2 regions of the Aestuariimicrobium sp. Y1814 genome follow, and region 1 is predicted to be linked to the other one. Evidence: predicted binding sites of a transcription regulator. Region 1 holds the regulator's gene; the other holds the start of a gene.
The links. Region 1 encodes HrcA, which represses chaperone genes, less so after heat shock. Its sites were predicted from a motif close to TTGGCACTCGNNNNNNNCGAGTGCCAA; they were not measured.
Positions count from the first base shown of each region.

Region 2: the regulator HrcA is predicted to act here: its motif matches at 3,617-3,643, upstream of groES (co-chaperone GroES).

Region 1 is NZ_JBNJRW010000003.1:257,240-265,621, forward strand. Features, by position in the region: gene ACQE3C_RS05380 (ABC transporter substrate-binding protein) at 1-3, opposite strand, end outside; gene hemW (radical SAM family heme chaperone HemW) at 122-1,357, shown strand; gene ACQE3C_RS05390 (NAD-dependent succinate-semialdehyde dehydrogenase) at 1,376-2,833, shown strand; gene ACQE3C_RS05395 (DUF3097 domain-containing protein) at 2,918-3,766, shown strand; gene ACQE3C_RS05400 (hypothetical protein) at 3,782-4,774, shown strand; gene ACQE3C_RS05405 (inositol monophosphatase family protein) at 4,849-5,628, shown strand; gene ACQE3C_RS05410 (MBL fold metallo-hydrolase) at 5,618-6,508, opposite strand; gene hrcA (heat-inducible transcriptional repressor HrcA) at 6,636-7,652, shown strand; gene dnaJ (molecular chaperone DnaJ) at 7,663-8,382, shown strand, end outside.
Region 2 is NZ_JBNJRW010000011.1:59,635-68,016, forward strand. Features, by position in the region: gene ACQE3C_RS12445 (branched-chain amino acid aminotransferase) at 1-281, shown strand, start outside; gene ACQE3C_RS12450 (PadR family transcriptional regulator) at 509-844, shown strand; gene ACQE3C_RS12455 (HAAS signaling domain-containing protein) at 847-1,476, shown strand; gene groL (chaperonin GroEL) at 1,554-3,140, opposite strand; gene groES (co-chaperone GroES) at 3,180-3,476, opposite strand; gene ACQE3C_RS12470 (DUF6346 domain-containing protein) at 3,680-4,222, shown strand; gene ACQE3C_RS12475 (hypothetical protein) at 4,249-5,226, shown strand; gene ACQE3C_RS12480 (hypothetical protein) at 5,254-5,562, shown strand; gene ACQE3C_RS12485 (hypothetical protein) at 5,566-6,591, shown strand; gene ACQE3C_RS12490 (THUMP-like domain-containing protein) at 6,642-7,904, opposite strand; gene ACQE3C_RS12495 (NUDIX hydrolase) at 7,998-8,382, opposite strand, start outside.

The DNA.
Region 1 (8,382 bases):
CATGCTGGGGATACTAGAAACTTGTCGCTGCAAGTACTACGGCACCCCCTGCGTTGAGACCGAATCGAGTCCAAACTTCGCCGTCGGCATAATCCGAGCCCGAACGGTAGGCTCGCTGCCCATGGCATCCCAGCAACCCGACGGTGAGGACGTCCCCGCCGACGGCCCGCTGCCGCCCGAGCTCACCGTCGAGGACACCACCACCCTCAGCGCCTACCTCCACGTGCCGTTCTGCACCACCCGCTGCGGCTACTGCGACTTCAACACCTACACCGCAGGTGAGCTCGGCGACGCCACCGGCATGGACGGCTGGCTCCAGGGCATGCACGCCGAGATCGACGCCGCCATCGCCGCGCTGACCCCCCAGCGCCCCGTGACCCCCCAGCGCCGGCTGACCACCGTCTTCTTCGGCGGCGGCACGCCCTCCCTGGTGCCGGCCACCGACCTGGCCGGCCTGCTCGCCCACCTGCGCGACGGGTTCGGCCTGGTCGACGACGCCGAGGTCACCACCGAGGCCAACCCCGAGTCGGTCACCGAGGAATGGCTCGACGGGCTGCTCGCCGCCGGGTTCACCCGCCTGAGCCTCGGCATGCAGTCGGCCGTGCCCCACGTCCTGGCCCTGCTCGACCGCACCCACACCCCCGGCCGGGCCCTCGAGGTGGTCGCCATGGCCCGCCGCGCGGGGTTCAGCGACATCAGCCTCGACCTGATCATGGGCACCCCCGGTGAATCACTCGACGACTTCTCCACCAGCCTGGACGCGGTGCTGTCGGCCGAGGTCGACCACGTCAGCGCCTACTCCCTGATCGTCGAGGAGGGCACCCGCTTCGCCGCTAGGGTCAAGCGCGGCGAGATCCCCATGCCCAGCGAGGACGACCACGCCGACAAGTACCTGCTCGCCGAACAGGTGCTCGCCGCCGCCGGCTACCAGAATTACGAGGTCAGCAACTGGGCCCGTCCCCGCGACCACCGCCTGCACCGCAGTGAGCACAACCTCGCCTACTGGCGCTCCCAGGACTGGTGGGGCTTCGGACCCGGCGCCCACTCCCACGTCAACGGGGTGCGCTGGTGGAACCACAAGCACCCAGCCAAGTACACCCGCGCCCTGGCCGAGGGGCGTCCGGCGGCGGTGGGCCGCGAGCGACTCACCCCCGAACAACGCCACGAGGAACGCGTCCTGCTCGAACTGCGCATCGCCGACGGCCTGCCGCTGGCAGCCCTCACCCCGGACGAACGCTCCCGGCTCCAGCGGTGGGTCAGCTCAGGGCACGCCGAACTCGTCGACGACCACGTCCGGCTGACCCTGCCCGGCCGGCTGCTCGCCGACGGCATCGTCCTCGACCTGCTCGTGGGGTAGCCCGGTAGGCTCGCCGACATGAGCGCCGTCAACGTTGCCCAGGTCCTGGCCGCCGTCCCGTTCGGGCAGTTCATCGGCGGGCAGTGGGTCACCACCGACCAGACCTTCGAGGTCATCAACCCCGCCACCGGACAACCCCTGGCCAGCGTCAGCGACGCCGGCGCCGACCACGCCCGGGCCGCCATGGACGCCGCCTGCGCCGCCGCTGAGGACTGGGCCGCCACCGACCCCCGCGACCGCGCCGAACTGCTGCGCCGCAGCTTCGAACTGGTCACCGCCCGCAAGGACACCTTCGCCGCCCTGATGAGCCTCGAGATGGGCAAGCCCCTGGCAGAGGGCCTCGGCGAGGTCACCTACGGCGCGGAGTTCCTGCGCTGGTTCGCCGAGGAGGCCTGCCGCATCGAGGGCCGTTGGAGCAGCGCCCCGAGCGGCGGCAACCGCATCCTCACCCTCAAGCAGCCGGTCGGCCCCGTCTACGCCATCACCCCGTGGAACTTCCCGCTGGCCATGGGCACCCGCAAGATTGGCCCCGCCCTGGCGGCTGGCTGCACCATGGTGATCAAGCCCGCCTCGGCCACCCCGCTGACGATGCTCTACCTGATGGCGACCCTGGCTGAGGCCGGGCTGCCCGCCGGGGTGGTGAACTGCGTGGTCAGCTCCCTCTCCCGGGAGGTCTCCGCACCGATCCTGGCCGACCCACGGCTGCGCAAGCTCACCTTCACCGGCTCCACCGAGGTCGGCCGTTCCCTGCTCGAACAGGCCTCCGACCACGTGCTGCGCACCTCCATGGAACTGGGCGGCAACGCCCCCTTCCTGGTGCTCGCTGACGCCGACGTCGACGCCGCCGTGAAGGGCGCCATGGTCGCCAAGTTCCGCAACAACGGTGAGGCCTGCACCGCCGCCAACCGGTTCTACGTCCACCGCGACGTGGTCGCCGAGTTCACCGAGAAACTGGTCGCCGCCACCCGCGCGCTGGTCGTCGGCCCCGGAATCGAGGACGGCACCACCCTGGGCCCGCTGGTCGACCAGGCCACCCTCGACAAGGTCGCCGAACTCACCGCCGACGCCGTAGAACGCGGCGCGAAGGTGTTGACCGGGGGAGCGCAACTCGATCGTCCGGGCTACTTCTTCGAACCCACCGTGCTCGGTGGGGTGCCTCGCGACGCCCGGCTGCTGCGCGAGGAGATCTTCGGCCCCGTCGCCGGCATCGTGGAGGTCGCCGACGACGACGAGGCCATCCGGCTGGCCAATGACACCGAGTTCGGGCTGATGGCCTACGTCTACTCCCGCGACATCGGACGAGCCATCCGCGCGGTCGAACGGCTCGAGTCCGGCATGGTCGGCTTGAACACCGGGCTGGTCTCCAACCCCGCCGCCCCCTTCGGGGGCGTCAAGCAGTCCGGACTCGGCCGGGAGGGCAGCCACGAGGGCCTCGAGGAGTACCTGGAGACCAAGTACGTCGGCATCACCCTGTGACCCCCATGACCGGGCCGGCACGGCCGGGTGACCCCGGCCCGGTCACCACCACCGGACGACCACCACCGGGTAACCTCTGCTGACGTGAATCGATACTCCGGTGACGTCCTCAAGCCCGGCTGGCGCAAGGACGCCCGACCGACCGCCACCGACGTCCCCCTCGAGAAAGGGCTGGTCGTCGAGGACCCCAGCTCCGGTTTCGTCGGGGCCGTCATCGGCTGGGAGAACGGCATCGTCATCCTGGAGGACCGCCGCGGCGCCAAGCGTTCCTTCCCCGTCGGCCCCGGCTTCTGGGTCGAGGGCAAGCCGGTGAACCTGCGGGTCCCCTTGCGCCAGGGGAAGGCGAAACCGACCTACACCGCGTCGGGGTCCCGCGCCGATGTGACCCCCACCCGGCCGAAGGTCGCCCTGCCCTCACGCCTGTACGTCGAGGGCCGCCACGACGCCGAACTGGTCGAGAAGGTCTGGGGGGACGACCTGCGCCACGTCGGGGTGGTCGTCGAATTCATGGGCGGCATCGACGAACTGCCCGCCATCGTCGCCGATTTCAACCCCGCCCCCGGGCGCCGGCTCGGGGTGCTGGTCGACCACCTGGTGCCCGGCTCGAAGGAGTCCCGCATCGCCGCCCAGGTCGCCCGGGCCGGCTACAAGGACCTGGTGATGGTCACCGGCCACGACTACATCGACATCTGGCACGCGGTGAAACCCGAACAGATCGGGCTGAAGAAGTGGCCCGAGGTGCCCCGGGACGTCGACTTCAAAAGGGGCACCCTGGCCGCGCTGAAGCAGCCGCACCAGACCCAGGCCGACGTCGCCCACTTCTGGCGGGCACTGCTGGGCCGGGTCACCAGTTACCGTGACCTGGACGCCCGGTTGGTCACCGAGGTCGAGAAGCTGATCGACTTCGTCACCGCCGACCACCCGATGGACTGAAGGGGAAACACGCGCGTGGCTGACACCCCGACGATGCCGCCGCTGCGCATGATCGCCGACGAGCTCTACTCCCTCGACCCCGGCGAATTCGTCACGCGCCGCGACGCGTGGGCCAAGCAGGCCCGCGCCCTCAAACAGTCCGAGCTTGCCCAGCAGGTCAAGGCGCTGCGCCGGCCCACCGTCGCGGCCAGCCACCTCAACCGCGCCGTCCGCGCCCCGCTGGAACCCCTGCTCGACTTCCTCGACCTGGGTGAACCGATGCGGCAGGCCCAGGCCGCACTCAGCGTCACCGAACTGGCCACCTTCGGGGCGCAGCGCCGCGCCCTGGAGGACCAGGTCATCAAGGACCTGGTCGCGCTGCTCAACTCCCTGGGCGTTCACCCCAGCCCCACGAGCCTGGACGAGGTGCGCCAGACCCTCACCGCGGCACTGGCCGACCCCGAGGCTGAGCGCGTCGTCCGCTCGGGGTGCCTGGCCCGACCACTCAGCTACGCCGGCTTCGGCCCGGTCGACCTCGACCAGGCGCTGGCCGCCGACCCGGCCGCGGCCGCTCCCAGGGACCGCTCCCACCTCAGCGTCGTGCCCGACCCGACCGACCACCCGACCCCGACGGACGAACCCGACCCCGAACAGGCCCGGGAACACGCCAGGGAGCGCGCCGAACAAGCCCTGGCCCGGGCCCAGCAGGACCACCAGCACGCCGAACGCGCCCACGACCGGGCCACCCGGTCCCAAGAACGAGCCCTGCAGGCCCAGGCCCGGGCGCAGACCTCCCGCGAGGAGGCGGTGCTGCGCCGCGACCAGGCCCGGGCCGACCTGGAGGCGGCCCGGCAGGCCCTGGCCAGGGCCGAGGACCACCTGCAGCAGGCCGACGAGAAACTCACCGGCGCCGACGACCGGCTCGCGGCCGCCGACCAGGAACTGGACGACACCGCCCACCAGCTGGCCGCGAGTGCCGACCGGCTCGCCGAGGCGCGCAGCAGTCGAGATCTGGACTCCGGTTCGTGACCTGACCAGCGCTACTGGTTGACTTCACCCCAGAGACCCGGCCGACTCCGAGGCCTTGCACACAGGGGAGAGCAATGGACACCGAAGCAGTGATGGACATGATCAAGCAGGTTGCCGACGACGTGATCAACCCACGCTTCCGTGCGCTGGCCGACGACGAGATCATCGAGAAGGACGGCCCCGCAGACCTGGTCACCGTCGCCGACCGCGAGGCGGAAGAAGCGATCACCGCCCACCTGCTGGCCGCCTACCCCGACTGCGTGGTCATCGGCGAGGAGGCCACCTTCGAGAACCCGCGGCTGCTCGACCGCGTCGGCACCGCCGAACACGCCTTCCTGGTCGACCCGATCGACGGCACCAAGAACTTCACCGAGGGCAAGGTCGAACACGCCGTCATGGTCGCCGAACTCAAGCACGGGGTCACCACCCGATCCTGGATCCACCAGCCGGCGCTGGGCCACGACTACATCGCCGAACTCGGGGCCGGCGCCTTCCTCGACGGGCAGAAGCTGACCAAGCGGCGGCCGGTCACCGGCACCCCGCAGGGGCGCACCAGCCGCCAGCGGCTGCTGGACACCGACACCGGCGGTGAACTGCAGTTCCACCTGAGCAAGTGGTGCTGCGGGGTCGACTACCCAGACATCGCCAACGGCTCCAACGACTTCCTGCTCTACGTCAACAACAAGCCCTGGGACCACGCCCCCGGCGCCCTGCTGGTCGCCGAGGCCGGCGGGGGAGTGTTCAGCTGGACCGGCAGCCCCTACCAGGCCGGCAGCACCGAGAAGGGCCTGCTGGCCGTAGGCCACCCCGAACTGGTGCCCACCATCAAGCGGCTGCTCGACCTCAGGGTGTGATCAGCGGCAGCTTCGTCCGGGGCACCTGGCCGTGGCCGGCCAGTTCGGCGTAGAGCAGCGGCAGCGCCGCCTTGACGGTGTCGGGGCTGAAGTACCACTCCCATTCCGAGGCGCCCGGGTGCGGGCTGCCGCCGGGCAGGGTCGGGGTGTCGATCGCCTCGAGTGCCTGCTCCAGCCGCACCCCACGGTTGACCAGCGCCTCGGCCGACCCGTACAGGGTGGAGATGTGGGCCCGCTGCTCGAAGACCTGCAGGTGGGTGGCCACCGGCCCGTGGCCGGGGACGAAGACGCTGGTCTCGTCGGCGCCACCGAGGATGCCGTCCAGGGCCATCGGCCACTTCTCGATGGTCGACTCCGGGCCGACCTGCGGGTCACCGGAGGTCTCGAGCAGGTCACCGGTGAACCACACCCTGCGGGCCGGCACCTGCACCAGCACATCACCCTGGGTGTGGGCGGGCCCGAAGTGCAGCAGCTCGACCCGCAGGCCACCCAGGTCGAGGGCGTGCACCAGCGAGAACGGCCTGGTCGGCGCCACCAGCCCGGCGGGGGTCCCCGGCTGGGAACGGGCCTCCTCGAGGTCGGCCAGCAACTGCTCGTGACCGTAGGACTCGGCCCCGGGAATGCCGCCCAGCCCGTGGAAGTGGTCCCAGTGGCCGTGGGTGATCACCACCCGGTCGACCGGGCGCCCCACCAGGTCACGGGCCGACTCGGCGATCGCCCGGCCGTGGTCGGGGCTGGAGCCGGCATCGACGAGCAGCACGTGCTCGGAGCCGACGACCAGGCCGATGTTCACCCCGGCAGGTTCGCAGGCCATCACCCAGATGTCGTCTGCCACCGGCTGCCAGGTACTGGTCGTCCACTGCACGTCACGAGAGTCCACGCCCCCAGCCTGCCACGAAACGAGCACCCCACGAATCGGAGTAGACTGGCACTCGTTTGCCCGGAGTGCCAACAATGGCGGCCCGGGAGGAGCTGGTGGCCGGGACCGGTCAAGGAGGTGCGTGGGGATGGACGACCGCAAGCTGGACGTGCTGCGAGCCATCGTCACCGACTACGTCTCCAGCCGTGAGCCGGTCGGGTCGAAGGCCCTGGTCGAACGCCACAACCTGAGCGTCTCGGCGGCCACCGTCCGCAACGACATGGCCGTCCTCGAGGACGAGGGCTACATCACCCAACCCCACACCAGCGCCGGACGAATCCCCACTGACAAGGGCTATCGCCTGTTCGTGGACCGCCTCGGGGCGGTCAAGCCGCTGTCGGCGGCCGAGAAGCGGGCGGTGACCACCTTCATGAGCGGCGCGGTCGACCTCGACGACATCGTCTCGCGGACGGTACGGCTGCTGGCCCAGCTCACCCGCCAGGTCGCGATCGTCCAGTACCCCAGCACCGACGCCGCGGTGGTCCGCCACGTCGAACTGGTCTCGCTGACCGTCGACCGGGCCCTGGTGGTGCTGATCACCTCCACCGGGCGGGTCGAGCAGCGGGTGCTCGACCTGCCGACCCACACCGAGGACCAACTGGCGGCATTGCGCCAACGGCTGAACGTGGCGGTCGCCGACCAGCTGCCGACGGTGGCCGCCGACCGGCTGAACACCGTCATCGAGGAGACCCCGAACGCCGACCGGGTGCACACCAGCACCGTGGTGGCGACCCTGCTCGAAATGTTGGCCACCGACCCCAGCGCCCGGATCGTGGTGGCCGGTGTGCCGAACCTGACCCGGTTCGCCGAGAACTTCGAGACGGCCGTCCAACCGGTGCTGGAAGCGCTGGAGGAGCAGGTCGTCCTGCTGCGGCTGCTCGGCGAGACCCGGGTGGACACCGACGACGTGACCGTCCGGATCGGGCAGGAGAACCCCTACGAGGGCCTGCAGTCGACCTCGCTGGTGGCCAGCCCGTATGGTGAGCCGGGCCACACCTCGGCGAGCCTGGGCGTGATGGGCCCCACCCGGATGGACTACCCCACGACCATTGCTTCGGTGCGTGCGGTGGCACGCTACCTGGGCCGTTTCCTGGCGGAAGGATGACACCACTCAGATGAGCCGTGACTACTACGAGGTGCTCGGGGTTCCCCGCGATGCGACCCCCGAACAGATCAAGAAGGCCTACCGCAAGATGGCCATGAAGGTGCACCCCGACGTCGCCAGCGACGCTGACTCGGCCGAGAAGTTCAAGGAGGTGCAGGAGGCCTACGAGGTCCTGCACGACGAGCACAAGCGGGCAATTTATGACCGCGGTGGCGACCCCAACGGGCGCGGCGGTGGCGCTGGCTTCCAAGACTTCGGTGGTTTCGGTGGTGGGTTCACCAGCGGCGCCGGTGGGTTCGACTTCACCAACCTGGTCGATGCCATGTTCGGTGCCCAGGCCCAGCGCGGGCCGCGCTCGCGGACCCGCCGCGGGCAGGATGCGCTGGTGCGCCAGAGCTTGACCCTGGCCGAGGCCGCTTTCGGGGTCACCAAGCCGCTGACCATCGACACCGCCGTGGTCTGCCCCAAGTGCACCGGGTCGGGCGCCGAGGAGGGCTCGGAGCCGGTCACCTGCGCCACCTGCCACGGCCGCGGAGACGTCACCTCGGTGCAGCGTTCCTTCCTGGGTGACATCCGCACCTCGCAGCCCTGCCCCCAGTGCCGCGGCTACGGCTCCGTGATCCCGCAGCCCTGCGGTGAGTGCTCCGGTGAGGGCCGGGTGCGCCACAAGCGCCAGATCAGCGTGAAGATCCCGGCCGGGGTCAGCACCGGCAACCGCATCCACCTGGAG
Region 2 (8,382 bases), on a different contig from region 1:
TGCTGACCCTGGTCGAGGATGCCGGGTTGTCGGTTACCGAGCGCCGGGTCAGCCTGGACGAACTGTATGAAGGCATCGATTCGGGCCACTTCACCGAGCTGTTCGCCTGCGGCACGGCGGCGGTGATCACCCCGGTGGCCTCCCTGAAGGACGAGGACGGCCAGCACGTGGTCAGCGGCCGCGAGCCGGGCGCCACCACGCTGGCGCTGCGCCAGCAGCTGACCGACATCCAGTACGGCCTGGCCGAGGACCGGCACGGCTGGATGCACCGCATCGTCTGAGCCACTGGCCCAGCCTCCGTCCCGGGTTTGCAGCGCCACGCTGAGTCCGCACGTCTGCCCGACGTGCAAACGCCAACTGGGCCTGCAAACGACAACTGGGCCTGCAAACGACAACTGGGGCTGTAAGCGCCAGCTGGGGCGGCAGCCATGACCTGATTCCTGAGACTTGACACAAGTTCGCCCAGGACTCTTGCGGCGCAAGGTACTTCGCGAGTACCTTGTGAGGCATGGCAGCTGTCCAGGCGGTGACACAACTTCGTCGAGGGGTGCTCGAGCACTGCGTGCTCGCGCTCCTGCAGGACGACTTGCGCTACGGCTACGACCTGGTGACCGAGCTCTCCGAGGCAGGCCTGCTGGCCAGCGAAGGCACCATCTACCCGCTGCTCAGCAGGCTCCGCAAGGAAGGCCTGGTCGAGACCACGTGGGCCGAGTCACCCTCGGGCCCTCCCCGCCGGTACTACTCCCTCACCACCGCCGGACACCACGCGCTGGCCGAGTTCCGGGACGCATGGAGCGCACTGAAGCTCTCCGTCGATGACATCCTCTCTGGAAGGCAAGGATGATGATGACTGCACTGGACCACTGGTTCGTTGTCGACTACCTGGCACGCCTGCGCGCCGAGGCCCAACGACTCCCCCGCGAGCAGGCCGACGAACTGGTCGCCGACATCGAGAACCACCTGCTCGACGCCTTTGAACAGCCTCCCCTGTCCGGCGACCCGACCGAGGCGCAGATCCTCGAGGTGCTCGAGCGGCTCGGCACGCCCGCAGAGCTGGTCGATGCGGCCGGCGCCCCGCCGATGCCGCCGCCCATGAACGTCGCCCCGACCAAGACGAACCGCGGACGAGCCGAGGCCGGTGCGGCGGTCCTGCTGGTGCTCGCCGCACTCGTGTTCGTCCTCTGGTTCATCTCCATCCCGATGTGGGTCGTCGGGCTGGTCCTGCTGCTGGTGTCCTCCCGGTGGACGCCGGGCCAGCGGGTGCTGGGCGCCCTGTCCTGGGGCACGCTGCTGCCGATGGTGTGGGTGATGGGCGCGACCACGGCGACCGTGACCACCTGCGAGGGCGAGGGCTGCACGCCGCCCGAGGTGGGCCTGACCACGCTCAACTACGTGGCGATCGGGTTCACCGTCGTCTACCTGGCCTTCGTCGTGTGGGCCTCGGTCCGGCTCATCCGGGCCGCCCGCCAACCCTGAGCCCGCCACCGGAACACAAACACCGCGGGGCCCCTCCCGAATGGAAGGGGCCCCGCGGTGTGTCCGGAGAGGGAGGCTCAGGCGTCCTCGTCCTCGACCTTCTCGACGACCAGCGTTTCGGTGGTCAGCAGCAGCGACGCGATGGAGGCTGCGTTGGCCAGCGCGGAACGGGTGACCTTGACGGGGTCGATGACACCGACATCGAGCAGGTTCTCGTAGGCACCGGTCTTGCCGTTGTAGCCCTGGCCGGGCTCCAGCTCGGCAACGCGGGAGACCACCACGTAGCCGGACTCGCCACCGTTCTCGGCGATCCAGCGCAGCGGCTCACGCACGGCCTTGGCCACGATCAGGGCGCCGGTGCGCTCGTCGTCGGCCAGACCGAGGCCGTCCTCCAGCACGCGGGCAGCGTGGATGATGGCAGAGCCGCCACCGGCGACGATACCCTCCTCGATGGCTGCACGGGTGGCCGAGACGGCGTCCTCGATGCGGTGCTTCTTCTCCTTCAGCTCCACCTCGGTGGCGGCGCCGACCTTGATCACGCAGACGCCACCGGCGAGCTTCGCGATGCGCTCCTGGAGCTTCTCGCGGTCCCAGTCGGAGTCGGTGCGCTCCACCTCGGCACGCAGCTGCGCCACGCGCGCGGCGACCTCGGCGTGGGCGCCGGCACCGTCAACGATGGTGGTGGCGTCCTTGGTGACGACGACGCGGCGGGCGCGCCCGAGCACCTCGAGGCCCACCTGGTCGAGCTTGAGGCCGACCTCGGGGGCGACGACCTGGCCACCGGTCAGGATGGCGATGTCCTCGAGCATGGCCTTGCGGCGGTCGCCGAAGGCCGGGGCCTTGACGGCCACCGAGGTGAAGGTGCCGCGGATCTTGTTCACGACCAGGGTCGACAGCGCCTCGCCGTCGACGTCCTCGGCCACGATGAACAGGGTGCCCTGGGCGCCGATGACCTTCTCGAGCAGCGGCAGCAGGTCGTTCATCGAGCTGATCTTGCCGGAGTGGATCAGCACGTAGGGGTCCTCGAGGACGGCCTCCATGCGATCACTGTCGGTGACCATGTAGGGCGACAGGTAGCCCTTGTCGAACTGCATGCCCTCGGTGAACTCGAGCTCGGTGCCGAAGGTGTTCGACTCGTCGACGGTGATCACACCGTCCTTGCCGACCTTGTCGAAGGCATCAGCGATGAGGGCGCCGATCTGGGCGTCGCGCGAGCTGATGGTGGCGACGTTGGCCATGTCCTCGGTGGTCTCAATGGCACGCGAGAGGCTGCGCAGCTCGTCGATGACGGCGTTGACGGCCTTGTCGATGCCCCGCTTGAGGCCGATCGGGTTGGCCCCCGAGGCGACGGCGCGAAGACCCTCGTGGACGAGGGCCTGGGCCAGCACGGTGGCGGTGGTGGTGCCGTCGCCGGCAACATCGTTGGTCTTGGTGGCGACCTCCTTGGCGAGCTGTGCGCCAAGGTTCTCGTAGGGGTCCTCAAGGTCGACTTCGCGGGCCACCGTGACGCCATCGTTGGTGATGGTCGGTGCGCCGAACTTCTTGTCGAGGACGACGTAGCGTCCCTTGGGGCCGAGGGTCACCTTCACGGTGTTGGCGAGCAGGTCGACGCCACGCTCGAGCGAGCTGCGTGCCTCCTCGTCAAACTGAAGGGTCTTTGCCATGTGTGTTACCAGTCCTTAGTCAGAGAGCCTGGTCAGCAATCACTTGCTGACGACGGCGAGGATGTCGCGGGCGTTCAGCAGCAGGTACTCAACACCGTCGTACTTGACCTCGGTGCCGCCGTACTTGCTGAAGATCACGACATCGCCCTCGGCGACGTCGAGGGGAACGCGGTTACCGTTGTCATCGATGCGACCGGGACCGGTGGCGACGACCTTGCCCTCCTGGGGCTTCTCCTTGGCGCTGTCGGGGATGTACAGGCCCGATGCGGTGGTCTGCTCGGCGTCGAGAGGCTGAACGAGGACGCGGTCCTCGAGCGGCTTGATCGTGGGTGCCACGTCAAACCCCTTTCTGTGTCTGTGTCTGCCTGGGGCAGTTGATGTGCAAACAGGTGCCGGGTGGGAACGTCGTCGCGGTGCCGCCCCCGTGGCGTTGGCACTCTCACATACCGAGTGCCAATGACAAACCTATACCCGGGTTGGCACTCGTTCAACTCGAGTGCCAACGAATCGTGCTGGTCGGGGCTGGCAGACTGGCACCCATGAGTCATGAGTCGGGCCCCGGCCTGAGCGACGACGAGATCCGCCGCTACCACCAGTTGCGCCGCGAACTGGGGACGAACTCGGCCCCGCGCGGGGTGCGTCCGATCCTGGCCGCCGTGGTGGCGACCCTGGTGTGGCTGCTGCTGGTGGGGCCGCTGACCGCCGGCACGGGGCAGTCACTGTCCGGGGCCACCCGCAGCGGGCAGGCCAGCTACGCCGACTGCTCCCGCAAGTGGCAGTCGTTCGGGCAGACCTGGGCCTGCGATGCCCGGGTCACCTGGGCTGACGGCGCCACCGAGAACGTCACGGTCACCTCACCGACGGATGTGACCGACCAGCAGGGCCCGGTGGTGGTGCGACACAGCCTGGGCCGGTTCAACACCAACACCGGCACGGCCAACCGTGGCGCCGCCCACGTCGTGTCCGCCGACCACCCGCACGGCTCGCAGTGGTGGAACAACCGCTGGGTGCTCTCGGTCGTCGGCGTGCTGCTGGTCTGGACCCTCGCCGGGGTGGCGATCACGCGCTCGTCGCGCCGCTGACCCATCCACCCAGTAGCCTCGTGGGGATGACCACGCCACCCAACCCCCCTGCCAGCGACCCGTCGGAAGCCCTGTTCGACCAGGTGCTCGACCTGCCCGGCGGCGCCACCTTCAGCATCAACGGGTTCCTGGACAGTCTGGACGCGGCAGCCGACCGGCTGCTCGCCGAGGGTGGACGGGCCCAGCATGCGCTGCAGGTCGGTGCGGGTGAGGCCAGCGCCGGACCGGTCACGGTGAAGGTCAACGCCGCCGGCCAGCTGCTCGCCGTCGGCTTCACCGACGAGATGGCGCAGACCTCGACCACCGGACTCAACCGTCACTTCATGCGAGCCCTGACCGATGCCACCCGCTCGGCCAACCAGGGCCTGTCGTCCGCAATGGGCGGCTCTGTCGGGTCGCTGATCGCCCAGGCGGCGCCGCCGGCCGAGGACGACCTGCCCGGCGCTCCCCCGGCCCGCCCCGAGCTGGTCGAGGCACCCGCGCCGGCACCCGGGGAGGCGCCGCCGCTCGAGATGCCCAAGGACCCGGTGCTCGACGAGTGGTTCTCGATGCTCGACGACATCGACCCGGCACATTTCGCCGAGGGGCTGGAGAAGATGCTGCAGGTCGCGCCCTTCGAGGTGCCCGACCTGACCGGCAAGACCGGGGCCCAGATCGACGCCGAGTTCGCCGCCGAGAACCAGCGCATCTCTGACAACGTCATGGCGCTGCAGCCCGAGCTGCAGGCCCTCGAGGTGACGGTGGTCGCCAAGGCGGTGGACGTGAGCGTCAACGCCGCCGGCGTGGTCACCGGGGTCAGCTTCCACGCCCCTGCCCTGGGCATGGCCCCTGCCGAACTGGCCACCGAACTGCTCGCGACCTGGGGTCGGGCCGGCGCCGAGGCCGCGCAGCAGACCCACGAGCTGCTTGCCCGCGGCGGGGTTGGTACCGACGACCCGTCCCTGGCCCTGCTGCAGCCACCCACCCCCACCGTCATCGATGACGAGCCCGAGCAGCCTCGGTGACCACCACACCCACCCCGCGGAGGAAGAATGTCTGAGTTCTCGGTACAAACCTCGGCCCTGCACGAGGCCGCCACCCAGGTGACCAGCAGCGGCGGCGCGTTGAAGTCGGCTGCCGGGGGCATGCAGGAGCCCGACTCGATGATGCTCGGCATCTTCATGACGCCATTCCTGTCAGCCGTGCTCCCGGGCCTCGCGGGCCTGTTGAAGGGCACCGTCAATGGGGCCGGGCACGCCCTGGAGGTGTTCGGGGAACGCCTGTCGCACACCGCACAGGAGTACGACCAGATGGAGGACGAGGGCGCCCGGCTCTCCGCGACGATCATGAAGGTGGACTGAGCCATGACCGCAGGACTGGGAGCACCCCCGATCGTCGCCGACATCCAGACCGTCGGCGATGCGTTCTCCGAAGGGGTCGGCCTGTCGACCGTGACCGCCGCCGCCAACATCGGCATGTCTGCCCTCGGCGCCTTCCTGGACCCCATCGCCTGGGTGGTGGGGCAGCTGATGGAGCCGATCTACAACTGGATCTGCGACAACGTGCAGTTCGTCAAGGACGCGCTGAACCTGCTGCTGGGCAATCCTGATGCGGTCCATGCCGTGGGCGAGTGCGTCACCGCGATGGGTGACCAGGTCGAGAGCGAGGCGCAGTCGGCGTACTCGACCATGATGGGGCTGCTCAACCACTGGACCGGCCCGGCCGCTGACGCCTTCAAGGTGGCCGTGACCGCGATCTACATGGCCGAGCTGGCTCAGGCCGCGGTGCTGCGCGGCTGCGGCGGGGCGATCAAGGTCGTCGCCGGCGTGGTCGACATGGTCAAGCAGTTCATCATCGGCCTCGGCAAGGAGGGGATCAACCAGCTGATCTCGAAGGGGGTCATGTCGGTCCTGGCGAGCTTCGTGACCTTCGGTGCCGCGTTCGCCGCCTACACCGCCTGGGCTGCCGGCAAGGTGGCCTCGTTGTTCGCGAAGGTGTCGGGGCTGCTGCGCAAGCTGGCCAAGTTCGGCGCCGACAACACCACCCAGTTCAGCAAGTTGAGCGGGCTGCTGCGCAAGGCCGAGGGCATCTTCGCCAAGCTCGAGATGGGCTTCCTGCGCCAGGTGCACCTGGCTGACCAGGCCGCGGGGCACGCCCAGAGCGCCCAGCACCAGGCCGGCCAGGCCGACGGCATGAACTCCGCGGCCCAGCACGCGGGTTCGGATGCCCCCGGGTACAACCAGGGCGCCGCCGATGCCACCGCCAGCGCCCAGCAGCACACCCAGCAGTCGCATGACACCCGCCCCGACCCGCTCGGCCCGACAGCCCCGAATGCCGTCGATGCAGCCAACTCCGCGGCGTCCAACGCCGAGGACCGCGAGCAGCCGTAGCGACCCTCAGGTCGCGCGCCCCCCAGTCACCGAAGACCAGTCGCGGACGATCAGCTGCCTGCCCGGGCGACGTGCAGTGCCACCACGCTGCCCTCGACCCGGGCCAGCACCAGCGTGGCTGCCCGGTTCCCGCGGGGGGCCAGGCTGCGCCGCAGCTGGGCGGGGTCGACATCGAGCAACCCGCCGCTGCCGCGTTTCTTGATCTCCAGGGTGCCGATGTCGTGGTTACGCACCCACTGCTTCAGCGGCTTCGTCCGCGCGTCGAGCACGTCGAGCACCCGGAAGCTGGTCATGAACGGCCCGTCGAGGGGCTCGTCGGACGAGTAGTAGCCCGCCTGTGCGTCGAGTTGGACGAGGTCGTCAGCCCGGGCGCCGACCAGTTGTGCCCGGCTCAGGGCGGGATCGGGTTCGTGGACGAAGCCGCCCAGTGGCCCGAGCGGTGGAACCTTGGGCGCCTCGCCGCTGAGACTGTGGACGATGCCGTCGCGACCGATTGCCACGGCCTCAAGCGGCGCCATGCCATCGATGCCCGACCACAGTGTGGTTTCGACAGCCGCACCGGCATGGCTCACGTGGCTGGTCGCCACCGCCGGCAGCACGGTGCGGTCGATGCCGGGGCCCAGCTTCACCACCGTGGGGCGAGGCGCCTCGACCAGTGACAGGACGAACGACCACGGTGGGCTGAGGTCCTCCAGCCGCCAGGAGCGCCCCTTGGCGTTGCGCCGGGCGGGGTCGACCATGATGGCGGTGGTGTCGGGCAGGTCGGCCAGCAGGTCGTGGACCAGGAGCGTCGCATCGCCGTCGACGACCCGTCCCCCGGTCGGCCCCGGGTGACTGCCGGCGGGGTGACTGCCGGCGGGGTGACTGCCGGCGGGGTGGCTGCCGGACGGGTGGTGACGGGCCAGGTTGTGGCGTGCGACGGCGGCGGTGTCGGGGTCCAGCTCGACGGCCACCACCTGCAACCCGGCCTCCAGCGCGGCCAGCCCATCGGCGCCGATCCCGCAGCCGAGGTCCAGCAGATGGGTGGCGCCGGCCTCGACGAGCCGCGTGAACCGCCACCGGGAAACCTCGGGACGGGTGGCCTGTTCGAGACCGTCGGCGGTGAACAGCAGGTGCCGGGCCTGTGCACCGAACTTCCCCACGGCCCGGCGGCGCAGCGCCTCCTGCTGCAGGGCAGCGGTGGCTAGTTCAGGGCCGAAGCGTGCCCGCAGCCGACCGACCGCCTGCACTGAGCCGGGGTCCGGCTGGGCGGCGGCGAGATCGAGCGCCTCGACTCCTTCAGCTGTGGTCAGCCTCACGGTGGTCGCGCTCATGCTGCCGACAGTAGCGGTGGTGGCAAGCGGCGACCAGCGCGCCAAGAGGTCCGACTCACCCACCCAGTGTGTACAGCTTGCCGAACACGATGATCACCGGCATTCCCGGACCTGCCGCTTCCAGGCTCGACCGGGCCGGGCTGCGGTTGCCAGCACACTCACCGACCAGCCCACCGGGTGCCCGTCGCGATAAGGCAGCACCCCGTGGAACTGCGGCACGGACTCGTCGAAGACCAGTGGGATGAAGTGGCGGTCACCTTCCCACATCGGCAACCGGTCCAGGGCGTCGATGCGTTCCCAGGTCAGCACGCCCTCGTCGTTCTCGGTGGGCACCTGGCCGGTGAAGGCATCGACCACGAAGATGAACCCGAAGTGGTCGGCACCGTCTCGTCCGAAACCGGGCCATGACACGGTGCCGCGCAGCCGTAGCGAGGTGGCCTGGATGCCGGCCTCCTCACGCAGTTCGCGGCGGATGCAG